DNA from 3 places in the Streptomyces rishiriensis genome. Region 1 is predicted to be linked to each of the others. Evidence: riboswitches for the same ligand, from Rfam matches in the RefSeq annotation. Region 1 holds a riboswitch; each other region holds the start of a gene.
The links. A riboswitch is a leader RNA that binds a small molecule or an ion and turns the genes downstream of it on or off. The one in region 1 is predicted to bind cyclic di-AMP.

Region 1 (3,266 bases):
TCGGCGACATCGGCCGCCACGTGGATCAGCAGCCTCTCCTGCTCGTGCGGGGTCAGTTGCACGTCCCACCTCACATCCTCGCTCCGGACCGTGCGGGGCCCGGTTGCCGCGGCCACGGGGGAAAGACCCTGGTGGCATGGATCGGCAGGCTAGTTGGACCGCATTTCGAGCAAGTTAACCGAGCTGTGATCCGTTCAGGCCCCCGGCAGCGGGGGCGACACGCTCACCGATGCGCGCAGCCCGGCACGCAGCACCTCCACCGGGACGGGCCCGTACAGCGGCTGCCGGACGAGGATGCCCGGCACGGCGGCGATCACCGTGCGGGCCACATGGTCGGGCACCACGTCGGAGCGCATCGTCCCGGCCCGCTGGCAGGCGACGACGATCCGCCCCCACGCCTCCCGCACACCCCGGCAGCCCTCGCTCGGGATCGCCGACAGCTCGGCGTGGCGCGGCGTCCACGGGACCGTATACGGCGCGGTGGACGTCACGACCGGGGGACTCGAACGGCTGACCGCCTCGGCCGCGAGTCCGCCCGTCGCCCAGTTGCTCCAGCAGGCGGTCGCCCGGCAGGCGGCCGCCTCGGGCACCGCCGGGAAGACCGTGGACGTGGTGGCGGCTCCGGCCGCCGACCGGCGCGGGTCGGCCCTCGTCCCGGGTGTGCTGCCGCCGGCCCCCGCCGGCCCCCGCCGGATCGCGGTTGGCGCGGTGGCGTCCCTGCTGGGCCTGCGCGGGATCCGTGCGGTGCTCGCGCCGGCCGGGGGTGCTCACCGGTGAGTGGTGGGCGGAGGCCGCGGTGCTGCGGCTGTCGACGTCGGCGGTGAGCGCGGCGGTGGCGGGGGCTGCGCCGCGTTGCCGGGCACGCCGGGCATCGGAGCCGTGTCGTTCGGGGTGATGCTCCTCGGAAACCCGTTCCCCGGGGCGGCCTCGGCGCCGCGGATGCCGCCGGGGCCGGTCGGGGCGATCGGCCGGTGGGTGCCGCCGGGCGCCGGTACGACCTTGCTGCGCCCCGTGTCGTTCTTCGACGGGAGCGGCGGCGACCGGCCCGCGCTCACGCCGGCCCGGCGGGCCGCGCCGGGCCCGGGGCGGTACTGCCGGGGCCCGGCTGGAGCCGGGACCGATCCGGGCCGAGCCGGCCGCCGAGGCGCGGCGGTCCGCACCAGTCGAGCTGCGCGCGCCGACGCTCGCGCGGGCGCTGCGCGTCCCGGACGGGGAGCGCCGTACCGCGCGCCTCACGCTGCCTCCGCTCTCCGACAGTTGACCCGGCCCGTCCGCCCCCCGTCCGGACCGCTCACGCCCAGGAGGCGACGACGCGACCGGAGTTGAAACGACCCAGAAGAGGTACCCCCGTTCAGCGGAGCGTCTGCTGCTTCCCCGGACCCTCCCAGGTTGCGCAAAAGGGCGCTCATCGGGCGGAATATGAGGCTCCGCCGCTGGTGGGAGCCCTTGGGGCGCCTTGACACCTGATCGCCCATCAGGGTGTCCACCCGAACGGGTGAGTGGTGAGTAACCCCACAAATCCCCGGTTCCGTTGGGATTTTCGGACATCGGTGAGCCAAGATCCCTGACTGACGACAAGCCCCCGCCACAAGCGGCGCGGGGCGGTCCGGGCGGACGCCGAGTCCTGCCGCCGCCCGGATGACCGGTCGACAGGAGTGCATCGGCAGGAGTGGAGGACCCAAGCACGACGGGTCGCCGGAACGGTTGTCTCACAGGAGAGGCGCCGGACCGAGCAGCCCTTGGGGTGAAGCCGCAGCAGCGGCCGGGCAACTTCGCCAGCCCGAATCCGACAGGTCATCCTTCACAGGCGGCTGACGAAGGGTTGCGCATGACTGCGCTCAATCGTGTCCCGTCGCTCATGGCCCGGGCCGGTACGGCCTCGGCTTTCGCCATCGCCGCCGTGGGCGGCTCGGTCGTGGTCCCGGGGCTCGCCCCCGACGCCGCGGCCGCCACACCGGCGACGAAGGCGCTCCAGATCGCGGCCTCGAAGAAGGGTGCACCGTACAAGTACGGGGCCACCGGGCCGAAGAGGTTCGACTGCTCCGGGCTCACGCTGTACTCGTTCAAGAAGGCGGGCAAGAGCCTGCCCCGGACGGCGGCCCAGCAGTACAACAAGACGAAGCACATCTCGGCGTCCAGCCGCAAGGCGGGCGACCTCGTGTTCTTCCACTCGGGCTCGAACGTCTACCACGTCGGGATCTACGCGGGCAAGGGCAAGATCTGGCACTCGCCGAAGACCGGTGACGTGGTGAAGCTCCAGAAGATCTGGACCAAGAGCGTCTGGTACGGCAGGGTCCGCTAAGTCGGGTCCGCGAGGTAGCGCCGTCTGCCCGGAGGGCAGGGCTCTCGGCGTCGGGTGCGTGCGATCGCAAGGCGGAGGTCGGCCTCGTACCGGGTGCACCCGGGCGATCCCGACAACGCGGCGAGCGTGCGTGCCGGGCGTCGCGAGCCGGGCGGGACCTTGCGGACACGGCCTGGGCCCGGCCGGGTCACGGGCCGGTTTTCCCGGGGCGGTGGGGGCGTCCTGACGCGCCTTCACCGCCCCGGGAGCTCACCCTCCGCCGGGGCCGTCAGGACGCCGGTCACCGGCTCCGCGGCCGGGACCGCCCACGGGAGCTCGACGGTGACCGTCTTGCCGCCCTCCCGGGTGGGCCGCACGCGGAGCCTGCCGCCGCATTCCGCGGTCAGCCAGCGAATGATCACCATGCCTCGGCCGTTGTCCTGCTGGACGGCGGCCGGCAGTCGTTTGGGGAAACGCGGGTGGCTGTCGGTGACCCCGACGCGCAGGTGTTCGTCACGGTCGAGGACGAGGTCCACCGTGAAGGTGGGTGACTGACCGAAGGTGTGCTGTACGGCGTTGGTGGCGAGTTCCGAGACGATCAGCCGGACGGCGTCGGCCATCTCCGCGTCCGCCGGCAGTCCCCATTCTCCGAGGGCGCCGGCCACGAAGACGCGGGCCGTGGAGACCGAGGCGGGATCGCTCGGCAGAGTGACGGATGCTTCCAGGTGATCTGCCATGGCGACGTCGTCCCTTTCCCGGGGAGCCCGACACGGTGCGGATCGTTCGAGTACGGTCCCGGACTGGTGCTTCTCCGCCAGACTGCCATTACCGCGCCGGTCACGGGTGGGATCCACCGAGATATGCATATATCTGTCGCCCGATGCGGTGAACTCTGCGACGGCAGAGCCTATTTGGCCGGCCCGATAGGAGTAAGGAGCAGTCCATGCAGCACGGTCCCGCGGTGCGCCGCCGAAAGCTGGGCGCC
Region 2 (3,266 bases), 5.0 Mb from region 1:
GTGACGCCCGAGGAGGTGCAGGAGATCGCCAAGGCCCGCCTGCGCCCCGACAACCGCGCGGTGCTCGTCTACGAGCCGACCGCCGCCGAAGCCCCCGCCGACCAGGACGAGAACGAGGAGGCGGCCCGGTGACCGAGCTCGCCACGATGGACTTCCACCCCCAGCCCCGGGCGGGCGAGGCCAAGCCGTGGGCGTTCCCGGCGCCCGAGCGCACCGCGCTGGCCAACGGCCTGACCGTGCTGCACTGCCACCGTCCCGGCCAGCAGGTCGTCGCCGTCGAGATCCTCCTCGACGCACCTCTGGACGCCGAACCGGCCAACCTCGACGGCGTCGCCACGATCATGGCGCGGGCCTTCTCGGAGGGAACCGACAAGCACTCCGCAGAGGACTTCGCCGCCGAACTGGAGCGCTGCGGCGCCACCCTGGACGCGCACGCCGATCACCCCGGCGTCCGGCTGAGCCTCGAAGTGCCGGCCTCGCGCCTGTCCAAGGGCCTCGGCCTGCTGGCCGACGCGCTCAGGGCCCCCGCGTTCGCCGACAGCGAGATCGAGCGCCTGGTCCGCAACCGGCTGGACGAGATCCCGCACGAGCTGGCCAACCCCTCCCGGCGCGCCGCCAAGGAGCTCTCCAAGGAGCTCTTCCCGGCCACCGCGCGGATGTCGCGCCCCCGTCAGGGCACCGCGGAGACGGTCGAGAAGATCGACTCCGCGGCCGTACGCGCCTTCTACGAGAAGCACGTCCGCCCCGCCACGGCCACCGCCGTGGTCGTCGGCGACCTCACCGGCGTCGACCTGGAGGCGCTCCTCGGCGACACCCTGGGCGCCTGGACGGGCTCCTCGGCCCAGCCGCGGCCCGTGCCGCCGGTGACCGCCGACGACACCGGCCGGGTCGTCATCGTGGACCGTCCCGGCGCCGTCCAGACGCAGTTGCTGATCGGCCGCATCGGCGCCGACCGGCACGACCGCGTGTGGCCCGCGCAGGTGCTCGGCACGTACTGCCTCGGCGGCACCCTCACCTCCCGGCTGGACCGTGTCCTGCGGGAGGAGAAGGGCTACACCTACGGTGTCCGCGCGTTCGGGCAGGTCCTGCGGTCCGCCCCGGACGGCTCGGGCGCCGCGATGCTCGCCATCAGCGGCTCCGTCGACACCCCGAACACCGGTCCCGCCCTGGACGACCTGTGGAAGGTGCTGCGCACCCTCGCGGCGGAGGGGCTGACCGACGCCGAGCGTGACGTCGCCGTGCAGAACCTGGTCGGTGTGGCGCCGCTGAAGTTCGAGACCGCCGCGGCCGTCGCCGGCACGCTGGCCGACCAGGTCGAGCAGCACCTGCCCGACGACTTCCAGGCCACGCTGTACCAGCAGCTGGCCGCGACCGGCACGGTGGAGGCCACCGCGGCGGCCGTCAACGCCTTCCCGGTGGACCGCCTGGTGACCGTTCTCGTCGGGGACGCCGCCCAGATCAAGGAACCGGTCGAAGCCCTCGGCATCGGCGAGGTGAAGGTCGTGTCCGCCGAGTAGGTCCCGGCAACGGCGCACGCGTGCGGGGGCCCTGGTCGACGAAAGCGTCACCAGGGCCTCCGTATGTCCGAATTGATGCGGAGGTTGCCCGTCTGCCCTGTGGGATGCGCTACAAAACCCGGGATTCGTTTGAGGATTGAAACCCGCGCCGCTTAGCGTCATCCGGGCTGTTCGTCAGGCAGTGCGCCGCAGCCGCGGCACCGGACAGTCATCGCCGAGTCCCCGTACGGCGCGAGCCAGGGGAGCCGGGGACCCACTTGTGAAGTCCCTGGGGTGAATCGGACGCCCGCGCGTGAACGCGAGGGGGTCCGTAGGAGACCTTCCTGCTCCGAACCCGTCAGCTAACCCGGTAGGCGAGAGGGAAGGAAAGGACACCCACGACTTCATGGCGTTCACCTGCGCGCCCGGTAAGCACCGTCGGCCCAGCCGGATGCAGCGGACCACCGCTCGCGCGGCGGGCGTCGCGGCGCTCACCACCACCGGTGTGATGGCCACCGTCGCCTCCACTCCGGCTCTCGCCGCCGAACCCAGCCCCGAGCAGACCGGGCTGATCCCCGTCGTCACCGCCTCCGCGGCCGTCGCCGAGCAGGTCGACGACCAGGTCGCCGTGCAGAAGCACGCGGCCTTCGAGGAGGCCGCCCGTCAGGCCGCGGCCAAGAAGGCCGTCGAGGAGCGCGAGGCACGCGTGCGTGCCGCCCGTGAGGCCGAGCGCAAGCGCCTCAACACCTTCGTGCTGCCGATCACCGGTTCCTACGTCTCCACCGGCTACCAGGCCAGCAGCTCCCTGTGGTCCTCCGGCAGCCACACCGGCATCGACTTCCACGCGGCCAGCGGCACCACGGTGCACGCGGTCGGGCTGGGCACCGTCGTCGAGGCCGGCTGGGGCGGGTCGTACGGCAACCAGGTCGTCATCAAGATGAACGACGGGACGTACACCCAGTACGGTCACCTGTCGTCCATCGAGGTGTCGGTGGGCCAGCAGGTCGCCCCGGGGCAGCGGATCGCCCTGTCCGGCGCCACCGGCAACGTCACCGGCGCGCATCTGCACTTCGAGGCCCGCACCACCGCGGAGTACGGCTCGGACATCGATCCGGTCGCCTACCTCCGCAACCACGGCGTGAACGTCTGACGACCCCACGGCGACGGATCGTCTTGCCCCGGCCCTTCCGGCCGGGGCTTTCGCCGTTTTCGGGGCCTCGCTGTCCAAAAAATATCCCCGGATTCCGGCCCGCCATCGGAAATTCCCGCTCATTGCAATAGAGTCACGGAACACACGTCAATCGTCGACGTTTCACGGGGATTAAGGCGGAGGTCCGTCATGCGTATTCCGGCGCACTCGGTGTGCACGGCCATTCGGGACGACATCGTCGCGGGTGTCTACGAGCGCGGCAGCCGCCTCACGGAGGAACTCCTCGCCCGCCGCTACGGCGTTTCCCGCGTCCCCGTCCGAGAGGCGCTGCGCACCCTGGAGGCCGAGGGCTTCGTCGTCACCCGGCGGCACGCGGGCGCGTGCGTCGCGGAACCGACCGAGCAGGAGGCCGCGGACCTGCTGGAGATGCGGATGCTCCTGGAGCCGCTCGGCGCCTCCCGCGCCGCCCAGCGGCGCACCGAGGCCCATCTGAAGGTGCTGCGCGGTCTCGTCCGACTGGGCCAGGAGCGGGCCAGGCGGGGCAACAGCGAGGATCTGCGCTCGCTGGGGGGCTGGTTCCACGAGACGCTCGCCCAGTCCTGCGGAAGCCACGCCCTCAC
Region 3 (3,266 bases), 3.6 Mb from region 1:
ACCTTTTTCCACGTCGATGACATAAGAGGCGTACTCCGCCGCCGCGTGCGGGGTGAACAGCCCCTGCCCCGCCTCCAGGTTGTCGAAGGCGAAGCTCGACAGGGCGCACGCCCGCATCAGTTCGGCCGCCTTCAGTCCGAGACCCGGGGCCAGCACCGCGCCCTGCGCGTCCGAGACGCCGTACGCGAGGGCCTGCCCCTGTCCGAGCCGGCCCCGCTCGTGGGGCAGGAAAGCCGACCGGCTCCCGCCCCTCGTACACCACCGCCACCCGCGAGCGTGGCCTCACCAAGCCCACGGCGTCGGTGAACTCCGGTTCCATGAACGGGTTCCGCGGAAGCCCGGACGCGGCACGCAGCGCGCGCCACCGCTCCCTCTCCCCCTCGCCGAGATCCTGCGGCCCCAGCACACGAATGCGCCCACTGCTCAACCCGACCCCCCGATCAAGTCCCCCCTGGACACCTGGACGGTACCGCTCCACCCGGGCATCGCGGTAGGTAGCGTCACATGTTGCTGCCAACCGGTGCAGAGGCCTTTAACCGTCCACTACCCGGCGAGGTGTCAGAAAGCCGTTCCATTGAGTCGGTCGGCAGCCAGTCGTGAGCCAGGCACACAAGGGGAGTTGGCAGAACCGGACAGGACTTCGACGTCGTCCGGTTCGCGTCGAACCCGGGGACCCCGGGATCCGTATTCTCTGATCATGGCCGCACCCACCGCATATGCCGCGCGCACCGCGTACTCCCTCATCGCCACCGACCTGGACGGGACGCTGCTCCGCGGCGACGACACCTTCTCCGACCGGTCGCTCGACGCGCTCGCGCGGGTGGCGAGCGCCGGCGCACGCCACCTGGTGGTGACCGGACGGCCCGCGCCCCGGGTGCGCCCGCTGCTCGACCGGCTGCACAGCAGGGGGCTCGCGGTGTGCGGGCAGGGGGCGCAGTTGTACGACGCCGGCGCGGACCGTCTGCTGTGGTCGGTCACCCTGGACCGGGAGCTGGCCGAGACCGCGCTCGGCAAGATCGAGGCGGAGGTCGGGCAGCTGTACGCGGCCGTCGACCAGGACGGGGTCGACGGGCTGACGCTCATCGAGCCGGGCTACCGGATGCCCCACCCGACGTTGCCCGCCCTGCGGGTCGATCGACGCGACGATCTGTGGTGCGAGCCGATCAGCAAGGTACTGCTGCGCCATCCGACGTTGTCCGACGACGAGTTGGCGTCGACGGCCCGCTCGGTGGTCGGCTCCCTGGCCACCGTCACCATGTCGGGGCCGGGCACGGTCGAACTCCAGCCCTGCGGGATCACCAAGGCGACGGGTCTGGCCCTGGCCGCCGAACACCTGGGGCTGCGGCCCGAGGACACCGTCGCCTTCGGGGACATGCCCAACGACATCCCGATGTTCGACTGGGCGGCGCGAGGCGTCGCCATGGCCAACGCCCACCCGGAACTCAAGGCGGTGGCCGACGAGGTCACGACGTCGAACGAGGACGACGGCGTGGCCGTCGTCCTCGAAAGACTGTTTCCGTAACCGGCTACCGGCACCGGCTACCGGGCGTCGGGTAGCGGCACCGGCTGCCGGGTGTCGGGTAGCGGCACCGGCTGCCGGGACCGGTGACCGGTCGGCGGGACGGTCAGTACGCGCCGAACACGTTGTCGATCGAGCCGTAGCGCGCGGCCGCGTAGTTGCAGGCGGCGGTGATGTTCGCGACCGGGTCGTACGAGTCCCACGACGTCCCGTTGACGTGGTAGGCGCGGAAGGTCGGGTCGATGACCTGGAGCAGCCCCTTGGACGGGATGCCCGCGGCCGCGTTGGAGTCCCAGAGGTTGATGGCGTTGGGGTTGCCGGAGGACTCGCGGATGACGTTGCGGTAGATGCCGTTGTACGTCCCCGGGATGCCGTGCTGCCCCATGACCTGGAGGGAGGCGCGGATCCAGCCGTCGAGGTTGTTGGCGTAGCCGAGGCTGGTGGCGGTGGAGACGGCCGGGGTCGCCGCGGAGGCGGTGGTCGCCCCGAGGACGGGAAGGGCGAGCACGGCCGCGCCGGTGGCGGCGACGGCGAGCGTGCGGACGAAACGGTTGCGGCGCGGCTGAGCGGCAGCGGGCATGACGAATTTCCTCTCCGGCGCCTGCGAGGTGAGCTGTCGGGTTCGGGCGGGAGCTGCCCGGTCGCGTCCTGACGGACGCGGCTTGACCCCTAGCCGTAAGGCCTGCCCGAAACGTCTTGTGTATCCAAGACGTACGGAAAGTCCGTTTCGGCGACTTACCTGGTTCCCCCGCTCCTGCCGAGCGGTATCGGTGGGTGTGCGAGCGGCGGCAGGATTCGGCGTTCCGCCCGACAGGCCGGGAACGTATGCGAGAGCACATGTCCGGAACAAGTACCGGATTCACAGATCACCCCTATTGACCTTGGTCTGTGGCCTATGGGGTGCTTGATCCTTTGTGGGTGCAAACCTTCAACTTGCTTAAGGCGTGCGGAGAATCGGTGAAGGGTGAGGGTAGACCGGATCTTCGCGGGGAGTGAGCCAACTCACCAGCATCCACAAGAGCGGCGAATCGGGCATTCGCCCCAACTCCCTATTAATAGACCGATGGTGAATCAGTGCCGAATCGGTGGCGGGCCGACGCCGGTTCGATGGCGACCCGGCGCCGGTTCGACGGCGGGTCGACGGCGGGTCGACGGCGGGTCGACGGCGGGTCGACGACGGGGCGACGACGGATCGCGCAGAGGGGGGAGGGAGGTGGACGAGAAGGGGAGGGGATCGGAGGCGGCGAGAGGGGGTGGGGAAGGGGGGAGGGGGTGGAAGGGGAGTGGGGGGAGGCTGGAGGAAAGGCGGAGGGGGGCTGGAGGAGGGGGAGGGGTGAGGGGCGCGCCTGCCGTCGCGCTCGACGGGTCGCGGGGGGAACCTGAGAAGAAACGCGTGATCGTCGTCACGCGCAAAAGGGGTGCGCGGACGTTTCGGAGCGGCCGGCGGCCCGTCCGAGGACATGAATCTCCACTTCCCGGAAACTCTCTTCATGTCCGCTCATATGAGCTGATCGAAAACATTTCGGGCGTGATCCGACCGGGCCTGGCCTGCGGGGCACCTCTCGGGCGCCTCCTGGAGACCTCCCGGGCGAGCCCATTCGAGCCCGCGGGACGTGGGGGCTATCGGTGATCGAAACGTGACCGGATACGCTGACTTGAGTGATGGCAGAGACCTATCGACAAACCGCGTAATCGCCAGTAGACACCAGCAGACAGGAGACCCCTCGTGACCGTCGTCGGGCCGTTC

Region 2: linked by a shared signal. The riboswitch ahead of QF030_RS30670 (M23 family metallopeptidase) and the one ahead of QF030_RS08400 (C40 family peptidase) in region 1 are both predicted to bind cyclic di-AMP.
Region 3: linked by a shared signal. The riboswitch ahead of QF030_RS24780 (transglycosylase SLT domain-containing protein) and the one ahead of QF030_RS08400 (C40 family peptidase) in region 1 are both predicted to bind cyclic di-AMP.

The regions. Positions count from the first base shown of each region.
Region 1 covers NZ_JAUSWV010000002.1:1,356,756-1,360,021, forward strand. Annotated here, with positions in the region: gene QF030_RS08385 (urease subunit gamma) at 1-62, opposite strand, end outside; gene QF030_RS08390 (hypothetical protein) at 195-491, opposite strand; gene QF030_RS40550 (hypothetical protein) at 481-777, shown strand; cyclic di-AMP (ydaO/yuaA leader) riboswitch at 1,647-1,825, shown strand; gene QF030_RS08400 (C40 family peptidase) at 1,829-2,302, shown strand; gene QF030_RS08405 (ATP-binding protein) at 2,536-3,018, opposite strand; gene QF030_RS08410 (helix-turn-helix domain-containing protein) at 3,225-3,266, shown strand, end outside.
Region 2 covers NZ_JAUSWV010000002.1:6,326,521-6,329,786, forward strand. Annotated here, with positions in the region: gene QF030_RS30660 (M16 family metallopeptidase) at 1-132, shown strand, start outside; gene QF030_RS30665 (M16 family metallopeptidase) at 129-1,517, shown strand; cyclic di-AMP (ydaO/yuaA leader) riboswitch at 1,720-1,888, shown strand; gene QF030_RS30670 (M23 family metallopeptidase) at 1,903-2,646, shown strand; gene QF030_RS30675 (GntR family transcriptional regulator) at 2,836-3,266, shown strand, end outside.
Region 3 covers NZ_JAUSWV010000002.1:5,004,604-5,007,869, forward strand. Annotated here, with positions in the region: partial or broken gene QF030_RS24770 (GNAT family N-acetyltransferase) at 1-406, opposite strand, end outside; gene QF030_RS24775 (HAD family hydrolase) at 698-1,522, shown strand; gene QF030_RS24780 (transglycosylase SLT domain-containing protein) at 1,626-2,099, opposite strand; cyclic di-AMP (ydaO/yuaA leader) riboswitch at 2,103-2,302, opposite strand; gene QF030_RS24785 (polyprenyl synthetase family protein) at 3,246-3,266, shown strand, end outside.